DNA from 4 places in the Pseudoalteromonas 'SMAR' genome. Region 3 is predicted to be linked to each of the others. Evidence: predicted binding sites of a transcription regulator. Region 3 holds the regulator's gene; each other region holds the start of a gene.
What was found. Region 3 encodes sigma-54, which starts transcription at its own class of promoters, with help from an activator protein. Its sites were predicted from a motif close to GTTGGCACGNNNNTNGNNT; they were not measured.
Positions count from the first base shown of each region.

Region 1: the regulator sigma-54 is predicted to act here: its motif matches at 2,033-2,051, upstream of ACNKW2_RS14155 (TorF family putative porin).
Region 2: the regulator sigma-54 is predicted to act here: its motif matches at 1,526-1,544, upstream of ACNKW2_RS04075 (P-II family nitrogen regulator).
Region 4: the regulator sigma-54 is predicted to act here: its motif matches at 1,493-1,511, upstream of flgJ (flagellar assembly peptidoglycan hydrolase FlgJ).

Region 1 is NZ_JBLWMW010000034.1:27,706-30,859, forward strand. It holds gene purT (formate-dependent phosphoribosylglycinamide formyltransferase) at 1-303, shown strand, start outside; gene ACNKW2_RS14150 (aldo/keto reductase) at 300-1,193, shown strand; gene ACNKW2_RS14155 (TorF family putative porin) at 1,307-1,978, opposite strand; gene ACNKW2_RS14160 (hypothetical protein) at 2,208-3,154, opposite strand, start outside.
Region 2 is NZ_JBLWMW010000005.1:117,774-120,927, reverse strand. It holds gene ACNKW2_RS04080 (diguanylate cyclase) at 170-1,399, shown strand; gene ACNKW2_RS04075 (P-II family nitrogen regulator) at 1,586-1,924, shown strand; gene ACNKW2_RS04070 (ammonium transporter) at 1,939-3,154, shown strand, end outside.
Region 3 is NZ_JBLWMW010000004.1:125,667-128,820, forward strand. It holds gene lptB (LPS export ABC transporter ATP-binding protein) at 1-482, shown strand, start outside; gene ACNKW2_RS03340 (RNA polymerase factor sigma-54) at 529-2,028, shown strand; gene hpf (ribosome hibernation promoting factor) at 2,058-2,345, shown strand; gene ptsN (PTS IIA-like nitrogen regulatory protein PtsN) at 2,347-2,805, shown strand; gene rapZ (RNase adapter RapZ) at 2,798-3,154, shown strand, end outside.
Region 4 is NZ_JBLWMW010000026.1:49,051-52,204, reverse strand. It holds gene flgK (flagellar hook-associated protein FlgK) at 1-481, opposite strand, end outside; gene flgJ (flagellar assembly peptidoglycan hydrolase FlgJ) at 483-1,457, opposite strand; gene ACNKW2_RS12040 (flagellar basal body P-ring protein FlgI) at 1,560-2,669, opposite strand; gene flgH (flagellar basal body L-ring protein FlgH) at 2,681-3,154, opposite strand, start outside.

The sequences.
Region 1 (3,154 bases), on a different contig from region 3:
TCGCAAGATTTAAGTGAGTTTGCGCTGCACGCGCGCGCAATTTTAGGTTTACCCATTCCCGCCATTGACTTTTATGGGCCATCGGCATCCAGTGTGATCCTGGTTGAGGGAGAGTCTCAACAAGTGCAATTTAACCATATTGCACAGGCCCTAGCAGAACCTTTAACTGATATTCGCTTGTTTGGTAAACCCGAGGTAAGCGGCAAGCGCCGCATGGGCGTGGCGTTAGCGCGTTCAGATTCTGCTGAAAGCGCAGTAGAGAAGGCCAAGCAAGTGGTGGCAAAAATAGGAGTAACGCTTTGAAAACATCCCCCCGAATCATTGACCCGCTGGTTTTAGGTTTTTGGCGGCTGCTGGATTGGCAGGTGACGCCACAACAAAACTTGAGCTTTTTAAAGCAAGCTATTGAGCTTGGGATCCGAGATACCGATCATGCCGATATCTACGGTGAGTACCAGTGTGAAGCCGAGTTTGGCAAAGCGTTAGCTATTGAACCCAGCACTCGCGAGCAAATACGTATTATTACTAAGTGTGGTATTAAACCCGCATTTCCCAGCCTTGGATTGGCCGGAAAAGCCAATCACTATGATTCCAGTAAGGCGCATATTATTGCTCAAGCTCAGCAGTCGTTAAAACACTTCGGCACCGACAGGTTGGATGTCTTGTTAATTCATCGCCCGGATTATCTGATGGATGCCGATGAAGTGGCTGATGCCTTTAATACGCTTAAGCAAAATGGTGATGTATTGCATTTTGGTGTCTCTAACTTTACGCCCAGTCAGTTTGATTTATTACAATCTCGGCTCGACTTTAGTTTAGTGACCAATCAAATTGAATTTTCACCCTATGAAATGAAAGCACTGGATGACGGCACGCTTGATCAGTGTCAGCAGCGTGGAATTAATCCTATGCTGTGGTCGCCTTTAGCTGGTGGCCGCATTTTCTCAAGTGACGATAGCAAAGCGACGCGGCTGCGTGCAGTGTTACAGCAAGTAGGTGAAGAGATTGGCAGCACTGCAATTGACCAGGTGATCTATGCTTGGCTGGCAATGCATCCATCGCAACCAGCCACGGTACTGGGCACTGGAAATATTACTCGAGTTGCCAGCGCGGTTGCTTCACAGTCACTTAGCATGAGTCGCGAGCAGTGGTATCGTATTTGGACTGCTTCAAGCGGTCATAGCGTACCTTAATTAGCGGGTGTGATTAAAACGGCATGAAAAAAGGGCCTTCCGGCCCTGTAGTGTTGCAGCAAGTAAATAAAAATAAGGCGCGGCGGTCGTCACAGTAACCGCCAGCCTTGAAATCATAAATTAAAATCGAGTCCGTAGCTGACATAGGCTTTGAGGTCATCGCCACTGTCTAAGTCGGTTTTGACTAAGCCAAAGGTAAAGCCTTGCGTCGAGAGGCTCACGCCATAGTCCATATAAGTGTCATCTTCACCAGTCCACTCCATGACTGTGTCGCCACTTGAACGGCCAAGGTGCAGTGTTAGCTCACTGTCAGTAAATACCGGGAAACTCGCCGACACTTCGGCGTACAGCATGTCTTCTTCCGTGGTCGAGTCGCTTTGTGCTGTAGCTAAATGGCTGAGTTTAAATGTAAAGTATTGCCATCCCAAGGCGGCATAGATTTCACCAAAATCAATGTCGCCACTGGCGTCTGGGTAACCATAGTGAATATAACCAAAATCAAAGCTCATGCCCTTAATTTCACCAGCATACCCTGCGTACAAATCCATTTCATAGCTGGCCGAGTCACCAAAGTCGATATTAGACACCCAAGTACCAGCATAAAACCCTGACTCATTGCTGTAATCCAAGCCACCAGAAACGGCTGCCCCGTCATCGGTTTGCGTGATGCCGCGCCAGTAATAGTTAGAGCTGGCAGCGATGTTGGCGGTGACCTCCGCTTGAGCAGAGACACAAAAGCACGCGGTGAGGCCGCCGAGCAGCATAAGTAAAGATTTGTTTTTCATCCTGTTTTCCCCATTGAACGCAGAGTTATTATTGCTGTGTTGTCAGTGTCTAATCTGCAAGGGGTGGGCCAATCGCAAAAAAAAGTGAATATTTATTCTATCTTTTTGTAAATATTGGAATTTATTTTCTATGTAGAAATATGACTAAGATCGCCAAAAGAGAAGTCTTGCACGGCGCTGGTGCAAAAGGACACAGCTTGCACAGCAATAATGCAAGCTGTACAAGTGATTAGCCAAAAATAGTGCGCATTAGGCTAATGGTGTCCGCCACGCTACGACCTTTCTCAACTTCACTGATAATTGAGTCCCGCTTGGCGCGAATATGTTCAGGGATGGAATCGTCCTCTAGGGCACGGTCGACCAGCGCAGTAGCCGACTCCTTACCACGTCGAGTCGCTTTCTTTGCAGTGCTGCTCCGCTTCGGCTTATGCAATAACTTATAGTAATTAGAGCTGCTCGCGGTATTTTCATCAGCATAATAAAATAGGCAAGGTAATAGTGCTTTAATGGCAGCTAAGTTTTGCTCTAGCTCATCAACTGGTGTGGGCTTCATAAACCAAGGTAGGGTCGTGATATTACAAACAATATCACTCCAATAACGCTCAAAGTCTCGATTGCTCAGTTTGGTAATGCCCAAAGCTTGGCACAGTGGCTCTAGCTTACTTGGCGTGATCGGGGTGAAGATATCTGGGCGGCGCATCGCCAACAGGCGTGTTGCTGGAGCTAAGGTCGGTTTGTCTGAGCTGTCGGCAAAAGCACTTAAATAAGCAATGGTGAACTGCTGGTAATGCGCCAGCGTCACTTCACCGGTGCTGGGAATTTCTGCCAATGCCTTATCAAAAGCACTGGGAAGATCATCCAACAGCTGGTGGAAAGCTTTGGCATTCTTAGTGCTGGCAAACCATTCAACATCAAATTGATAAACACTGGTATCTAGGCTGGCGGCATGTTTGCCCGTAAAGGCGAGGCGATCTTCTTTGCTCATGGTCGCCAGCGGCTGTTCGCGTAGTGGCTGCAAATACTCCATTAACTTAAGTTGTTCTTCCAATACCAAAATAGTTTTATGATCATTAATAAAAGCCGTCACCATAGGCCAAGGGGCAATGCGCAACGTTTTTAACTGTAAAAAGCTAATGGCGGAGATCAGTAAGTCTTGAAGCTTTTTAATGGTAGGTA
Region 2 (3,154 bases), on a different contig from region 3:
AGTATAGGTAATCGATCCCATTTATTAGCGCCTGTTGGTAAGCACACATAACAAACTGTGTCACACATCAATTAAAGCCATACGTTAACCCTTGGCTCTGCTTATGATGTGTTTGCTCCCGCCAAACCTGCTGATTAGATGACATGATCGATAAAAGAGATTTCACTCCATGCAAAGAGTTTTAATTGTTGAAGACAGCAAAGTGGTGCAACAGGTGTTGCGGCACCTCACCGCACTGCACCTAGATGTCGAAATTGATTTTGCTTGGTCACTCAAGGAAAGTAAGGCCTTTTTAGCCCAGCACCAATATACCTTAGCGCTGGTGGATTTAACCCTGCCCGATGCCATGGATGCCGAAGTGGTGCAGCTTACCCTCAGTCATGATATTCCCACGGTGGTGTTGACCTCAAAAATCGACGAATACAGCCGTCAGCAAATGCTGGAGATGGGGGTGGTTGACTATGTCATTAAAGATAACCGTGATTCATATTTATATGCCGTCAAATTAGCCTCACGCTTACTGCGCAACCAGGGCTGTAAGGCTTTGATAGCTGATGATTCGGTCATCAGTCGTGCGGTGATGCGACAAATGTTAGAGAAGCAGTTATTTACGGTACTAGAAGCCGAAGACGGTGAGCAAGCGCTAGAAATGCTGAGCGCAGATCACGACATCAAACTGTTGCTCACCGATTTTGCTATGCCCACCATGGATGGCTTTGAGCTGGTGAAGTCGATCCGTAATAGCCGTGGTCGAGACGAACTCGCTATTATCGGTTTATCTGGTGCAGGAAGCCACGGTTTATCCGCTAAATTTATCAAGTACGGGGCCAATGACTTTTTAGCTAAGCCCTTTATGAATGAAGAGTTCCATTGCCGAATTATGCAAACCATGGAACAGCTGAACCTAATTGCAGAAATAAAAGAGTATGCGCACCGTGATTACCTAACGGGGCTTTATAACCGCCGCTATTTTTGTCAACAGGCAGAGCGACTGATAAAAGCCAAGCCCAGCCAGTATATTCTCGCACTGCTTGATCTTGACCACTTTAAAGCAATCAACGACCGTTTTGGTCATGAAAGTGGCGATGAAGTGTTAAAGCAAGTCGCCGATTTATTGCGCAGCGCGTTTGGGCACTACGTGGTTGCCCGTATTGGCGGCGAAGAGTTTGCTTTGCTCATTCCTAGTGCCGATATGGCAGTGGCGACACAGATGCTAGAGGACTTTCGTAAGCGACTGGCTGAGCAAGCCTTTAAGCTGGTCGAAGGCAATCACCATTGCACCATCAGTATTGGTCTGGCTGCTTGCCAAACTAAGAGCTTAAGTGAAGTGATGCGCAAAGCCGACAAAGCCCTATATCAAGCAAAAGAGCAACAAAGAAACTGCGTTATGGTGCATTAATCATTTGCCGTGATTGCAACGCACCAAAGCAGTTCAGCGCTCGGAACAATGCACCTATATGGTGCATTTTTTATGCATTTTATTCTTTCGATATTTATAACCCACTGTAAATAAACAAGTAAAAAGGTTGGCACAAAGGTTGGATTACTGCTCTTAACAGGATCAACTGTCCTAAGGGGACTCAGCATGAAAATGATAAGTGCAATAATAAAACCATTTAAGCTTGATGAGGTACGTGAGGCGCTCGCCGATCTCGGGATCGAAGGGATGACTGTGGTAGATGTTAAAGGGTTTGGTCGTCAACGCGGCCATACCGAGCTTTACCGCGGCGCTGAATACCAAGTTGACTTTATTCCAAAAATAAAAATCGAAATCGCCACCTTAAGTGAAAACGCCGAGCGCGTGGTAGAAACACTGACCAAAGCAGCGTATACCGGCAAAATTGGGGACGGCAAAATCTTTGTATACGACCTAGATCAAATCGTTCGGATCCGCACTGGCGAATTCGACGAAGCGGCAATTTAAGGGGTGACCGAACGATGGAAAACACAATAGTAGAATTACAATTTTCGTTAAACACGTTTTACTTTCTTATTTCTGGGGTGCTAGTGATGTGGATGGCAGCGGGTTTTGCCATGTTAGAAGCTGGCTTAGTGCGCTCAAAAAACACCACTGAAATTCTTACCAAGAACGTTGCCCTGTACGCCATCGCTTGTACCATGTATTTACTGATTGGTTACAACATTATGTATGTCGATAACGCCGAAGGTGGAGTCTTACCCAGTCTTGGCGCGTTAATAGGTAGCCCGTCAGCCGATGCCGATCATGCATTGCAATCGGACTTTTTCTTCCAAGTGGTGTTTGTTGCCACAGCCATGTCGATTGTCTCAGGGGCAGTCGCCGAGCGCATGAAACTGTGGGCCTTTTTGGTTTTTTGCGTGGTATTAACCGGCTTTATTTACCCACTTGAGGGTTATTGGACGTGGGGCGGTGGCTTCCTTGCTGAACTGGGTTTTGTTGACTTTGCCGGCTCTGCAATTGTGCATGGTGCGGGTGCAGCCGCGGCGCTTGCAGGGGTGCTGCTGCTGGGGGCTCGTAAAGGAAAATATGGCAAAAATGGTGAAATCTACCCAATCCCGGGCTCTAACATGCCTCTGGCGACGCTGGGTACATTTATCTTGTGGATGGGCTGGTTTGGTTTTAACGGCGGTTCGCAGCTGTTCTTGGCAGATAAAGAAAATGCCATTGCAGTAAGTCAAATTATGTTGAATACCAATGCCGCTGCAGCAGCAGGCGCTATCGCAGCATTACTAGTATGCAAATTGATGTGGGGCAAAGCGGATTTAACCATGGTCTTAAACGGCGCCTTGGCTGGGCTGGTTACTATTACCGCTGAGCCGGCTTCCCCAACGCCAATTCTAGCTTGTATTTTAGGTGCTTTAGGTGGGGCATTAGTGGTATTTAGCATTGTCGCTCTGGATAAAGCAAAAGTAGATGACCCGGTAGGGGCTATTTCAGTGCACGGTGTGTGTGGTGCTCTTGGGGTAATGATGGTGCCATTTTCTAATGCTGATGCCACCTTCCAAGGTCAAGCCGTTGGCTTAGTAACGATTTTAGGCTTTGTTTTCGTCGCTTCCTACATTGTTTGGAGTGTACTGAAAGCCACTATGGGGATCCGCGTGGGTGAGGAAGAAGAGCTCAGTGGTATGGATCAACATGATTGTGGCGTCGATGCCTATCCCGAGTTCGTGACAG
Region 3 (3,154 bases):
ATTTACCCCAAGAGTCCTCGATTTTTCGTAAGCTTTCCGTATACCAAAACTTAATGGCCATTTTAGAGACCCGTAAGGACTTAACCAAAGCCCAACGTGAAACCGAACTCAATGAACTATTAGATGAGTTTAATATCCAGCATATTCGCGACTCACAGGGAATGGCACTGTCTGGTGGCGAACGACGTCGAGTAGAGATCGCCCGAGCTCTGGCGGCCAACCCGAAATTTATTCTCCTTGATGAACCTTTTGCTGGTGTTGATCCCATTTCGGTGTTAGATATAAAGACCATAATTGAGCACTTAAAAAATCGTGGCATTGGCGTGCTAATTACCGATCATAATGTCAGGGAAACCCTTGATGTATGTGAAAAAGCTTATATTGTTTCACATGGGGAATTAATCGCATCAGGTACGCCAGAACACGTTTTAGCCGATCAAACCGTAAGAGATGTCTACCTAGGCGAACAATTCAAGCTATAGTTAAGACGTAGTAATAATAACTGTTATAAGGGATTGTTAAAGATACATGAGGCAATCATTACAGCTGCGCATGGGGCAGCAACTTACAATGACTCCACAACTGCAACAGGCGATACGCTTGCTGCAGCTCAGTACCTTGGATTTGCAACAGGAAATCCAAGAAGCACTGGATAGCAACCCGTTGCTAGAAGTGGAAGAAGGTGAAAACGCTGATACCGAAAGCTTGGAGCAAAACAACCAAGAAAAATCCGCTGCAGACGAAGGTCAAGCATCTCAGGAAGAAGCGCCTGTCAGTGATTATGAGCTCGATTCTGATACCGCCATGAGCAAAGACACGGTTAGCGATGACTTAGCCATGGACGTCACTTGGGATGAGTATATGAGTGCAGCCCCTGTTGCCAGCTCAGCTCCTCTTCCAGATGATGATAATGTTTATCAAGGAGAAACATCTGAGTCGCTGCATGACTATTTGATGTGGCAATTAGAGCTCACTCCTTTTAGTCCCACGGATAGAGCCATTGCTATTGCCATCATTGAGGCGGTCGATGTCTCTGGATTACTCACCCTAAGCTGTGAAGACATTCTCGACAGCATTAATGACGCAGAAGCAGAGGAACCGATAGAGTTAGACGAGGTGGAAGCCGTACTCAAGCGTGTGCAGCTGTTTGACCCTGTTGGTGTTGCTGCACGGAGCTTGCAAGAGTGTTTGTGTATACAGCTTAATCAGTTTGCATCAGAGACACCTTGGCTGGCAGAAACCAAAATGATCCTCACTGAGCACATCGATCTACTGGCGAGCCGAGATTACCGTACCTTAGCGAAAAAGACGCGGTTAAAAGAGGCCGAATTGAAAGAGGTGATGACGCTGATCCACAGCCTCAATCCCAAGCCGGCCGCCAGCATTATTCGTGAAGAGCCTGAGTATGTCATCCCTGATGTCTCGGTGAAAAAAGTAAAAGGTCGCTGGGTAGTCGAACTCAATCCTGATGCCATGCCAAAAATCCGCGTCAATGATCATTATGCGGCCATGTCTAGAACCGCTCGCTCTAGTGCTGATAGCCAATTTATTCGCTCCCACTTACAAGAAGCTAAGTGGTTTATTAAAAGTCTAGAAAGCCGTAATGATACTTTATTAAAAGTAACCAATTGCATTGTCCAGCAACAACAGGCATTCTTTGAACATGGCCCTGAAGCAATGCGCCCAATGGTACTTAATGATGTCGCTGAGATGGTTGATATGCATGAGTCTACAATTTCTCGTGTCACCACCCAGAAGTATATGCATACGCCTCGTGGTATCTTTGAGTTAAAGTATTTCTTCTCTAGCCATGTCAGTACCGAAAACGGCGGTGAGTGCTCATCTACCGCGATTAGAGCGCTCATCAAAAAGCTAATAGCTGCAGAAAACACCGCTAAGCCATTAAGTGATAGCAAAATTGCAGATATTTTAGCTGAGCAAGGAATTAAGGTAGCGAGACGTACGATTGCAAAATATCGTGAATCCCTAGCCATTCCACCGTCAAATCAACGTAAAAGCTTGATTTAAGACGTAAAAAACCAAGAAGGAAAATGCTTATGCAACTAAATCTAACTGGTCGCCATGTAGAAATCACAGACTCATTACGAGACTATGTCACCAACAAGTTTGCGAAGCTAGAGAGGCATTTTGATCATATAAATAACGTTCACGTGATCCTTGATGTTGAAAAGCTGGTACAAAAAGCAGAGGCAACATTACACGTCAATGGCGGTGAGCTGTTTGCATCGACCGAGCATCAAGATATGTATGCGGCAATTGATAAGCTCATTGATAAGCTAGACCGTCAAGTTATCAAACACAAAGAGAAGCTCACTCGACACTAAAATGAAATTATGCACATTAGTGAACAAGGACTGTAGCAAAGCTGCGGTCCTTTTTAATAGCAAAAAAAGAATTCTAGAATACATCAGTGAACTGGCTCACCAGCAACTTCCTGATGTTAGCAAACACGTCATTCTCGATGCGTTAATGACACGGGAAAAGCTCGGCAGTACTGGGATAGGAAAAGGCATTGCCATACCCCATGGTCGGTTGCAAGGTATTGAGCAAATTCTGGCGATGGTGCTGGTGAGTGAGCAGCCGATCGCCTTTGAAGCAATCGACAAGCAACCCGTGGACATTTTTGTCGCTTTTATTGTCCCTGAGGGCAATAATGAAGAACACTTAAAAACTTTAGCTGCTATCGCTGAAAAACTGCAAGACAAATCGTTTTGTAAACAGCTACGGCACGCCAAGACCGATCAAGAGCTTTACGCAGTTATCCAAGGAGACGATAATGGGTGATGAAGACAAGGGGTTAGAGTTAATCATTATTAGTGGCCGTTCTGGTTCTGGTAAATCAGTGGCTTTACGCGTGCTAGAGGACTTAGGCTATTACTGTGTTGATAACATCCCGGTCAACCTGTTGCCTTCTTTGGTGCGCAGCGTATCCGATAACTACAATAAAATCGCTGTCAGCATCGACGTTAGAAACCTACCCAAAGAACAAGACGAATTTAACGACATTCTTGAGTACCTTCCTGGATTTGCTAAGCCCGCTCTATTTTATTTAGATAGTGACGATCAGACCCTTATAAAGCGCTTTTCTGAAACCCGACGTTTACACCCATTATCGCTGCATAACTTACCACTC
Region 4 (3,154 bases), on a different contig from region 3:
CTTCGGTAGAGAAGATATCTAGCTGCTCATTCACAATGCTATTTTGATCCACCACAATGCCCGACAATCTATCCATCTGATCCACTAAGTTCTGGGCATCTGTCATAAATAAAGAACGGTTAGTCGTGGACGACGGCACATTGGCAGCGCTTTGTAAGTTATTGAATAACGAGTTGATGCTTTTGCTTAAACTATTGGATTCTTCAGCAAATAAGGTATCAACACGGCTTGCTTCGGTGACAAACTGTTCGTAATAAGACTGATTAGAAACATCACGGTTAAGCTGCTTTTGGGCAAATTCATTTAATAGCCGCACCGTTTCACCACGACCAACCATATTATCTATGGTGGTACCATGCTCGGTGCGCTCACGAATATACCCCTTGGTATTGAGATTAGAAATATTCTTACTGGTGGTATGTAACAGCTCAGAGCTTGCCCTGATCCCGCTGGCCCCAATATTTAATAGATCAAATGACATCTCATCTGACTCCCTTAGTAAACGCACCCGATACCAGTCCAGAGACATCGATGCGTTGTAAAACTGACTTTATTTTATCGGCATAGTTTGGATCGGTGGCGTAGCCTGCCGCTTGTAGCTCGTCCAGATAAGCGTGGCTATCGTCCGCTTTTTGCAGCGCCTGCTCGTATCTCGGGTTACCTTTTAAGAAACTGACGTAATCATCAAAGCTATCCGCTATTGAGTCATAAGCCCTGAAATCAGCTTGTTTGCGTACTGGCAAACCTTGCTCAAATTCCAGTGTCGACTTTTTGGCACTGTCGCCTTGCCAGCGACTGTCTGCTTTAATGTTAAAAAGGTTGTGGCTACTGCCACCCTCTTTTTTATTAATAATGTGCCGTCCCCAGCCTGTCTCCAGTGCTGCTTGTGCCACCATTACTGCTGGGTTTAATCCTAACTTCTTAGCCGCTGACTTGGCGTAGTCCCATACTTTTTCAACAAACTCATCTGGAGAAGAAAAGCTCGCTGCTTGTTCATTAGCAGTTTGACTAGCCACCACCATGCTATCTTCAGCACTCGGCTTAACAGTGGTGTTGGTCTTGGTTTCTGAGCGTGCTGGCAAAGCGGTATCTCCTCGCAGCACCGACGCTGGCTTAAAGCCCTCAGTACTGGGCGAGAGTTGCTGCACAATAAGATCCGCCAAGCCCAAGCTGCCTTTATCTGACAAATGCATTGCCAATTGTTGGTCATGCATCTCTTCGAAGAACTTCACGCCGCTGGAATTAAAGGGGCTATCTTTATCTTCTAGTGCTTCATTGGCTTTACGCATGCTCTTTAGCAGCATTTGCGTAAAAATTGACTCAAACTGTTTGGCCGCTTTTTCTAATGCCTGATCGGACGCATTTTTATCGCCAGCACCTTGAAGCGCCTCCTTACGGATGGAGTCAAGATTGCCTAAGTCAAAAAAGCTCTGATTTTTCAGCTGGTCGGTATTCATACTGTTAAGCACTGTTGTAAACACATACTTAGATAATGCAAAAAACAGACCAAAAAAAAGCCCCACATTTGTGGGGCTAACTTATTGATTATAAAACAACCTTTATATGACGACTAATTGACCATTAATCGCGCCGGCCTCTTTTAAGGCTTCCAAAATCGCCATTAAATCGCCAGGGGCTGCGCCCACTTGATTTATAGCGCGGACTAAATCGTCTAGGCTAACACCAGGGTCAAACACAAAGGCCCGTGAGTCATCTTGATCAACATCGATGATGCTTTGCTGTGTCACCACGGTCTCCCCTTCTGCCAAAGCATTGGGTTGCGCCACATTTTGTTGCTCAGCGATGGTTACTGTGAGGCCGCCATGAGTGATAGCTGCAGGCTGTAATTTCACATTTTTGCCAATCACAATGGTGCCGGTACGCGAGTTGACGATAATTTTGGCAGCGGTGTCTGCTGGTTTAAACTCTAAATTTTCTAGGGTGGATAAATACGCCACTCGCTGTGATGGGTCTCGTGGGGCAATTACCCTTACCGAAGCCGCATCCATTGGTTTCGCACTGTTTGGTCCGACTAAATCATTAATGGTGTCTGCTAAACGCTTTGCTGTGGTGAAATCCGGGTTGTTGAGATTAAAAGTGATATAATCTCCTTGAGTAAACGGACTTTGTACCGCGCGCTCAACCGTAGCGCCATTGGCAACGCGGCCAACGGTTGGGGTGTTGATCACCACTCGGCTACCATCAGCCCCTTCAGCACCTAGGCCGCCGACAATTAAGCTGCCCTGAGCAATGGCATAGACATTACCATCCACGCCTTTTAAAAACGTCTGTAACAAGGTACCGCCACGCAAACTTCCGGCACTGCCTATAGAAGACACAGTAACATCAATGGTTTGGCCCGGTTTTACAAAAGGAGGTAAATCCGCATGCACAGCCACGGCTGCCACATTTTTAATTTTTGGCTTTAAATTAGCCGGCATCGAAATACCAAAGCTATTTAACATTGCCTTGAAGCTTTGCTCGGTAAAGCGGGTCTGCTCGCCGGTGCCCGGTAAGCCTACAACTAAGCCATAACCTACCAACTGGTTTGAACGCACGCCTTCAACCATACTAACATCTTTAACTCGCTCTGCTTTACTGCCAAAGGAAATCACAGTCAGAGCGAACAGCGCTGAACTTAACAGTAGTTTTGCTATCGACTTATTCATTTGTTACACCCTTAAAATGGCATTATCGCGCTCATAAAGAAGCTCGTTAACCAACCAGCACTTTGCACTTCTTGCTGATCGCCTTTGCCTGAATATTGAATTCGAGCATTGGCAACACGGTTAGACTCTACGGTATTATCCGCTTTGACATCCTGAGGCCGTACCAGCCCCTCTAAACGGATAAACTCTTCGCCAGTATTCAAGGTCAGCCACTTCTCACCGCGGATCACTAGGTTGCCATTAGGTAAAACACGCGTCACATTGACGGAAATATTACCAAATAGGCTATTAGACTGGTTAGCTTGTGAGTCTCCTTCAAAGGAAGAGGCCGAGCCCGATGAAAACTGGATGGCATCGTTACCAATATTAATGGCATTTCCCCCTAAGCCTATCAAAGGATCCACTGACACCTCACTGTCTTTTTCCAGCGTGGAGTTTGCCGCCTTAGTCGCTTGCGTGGTTTCTCTTAACACCACCGTAATAAT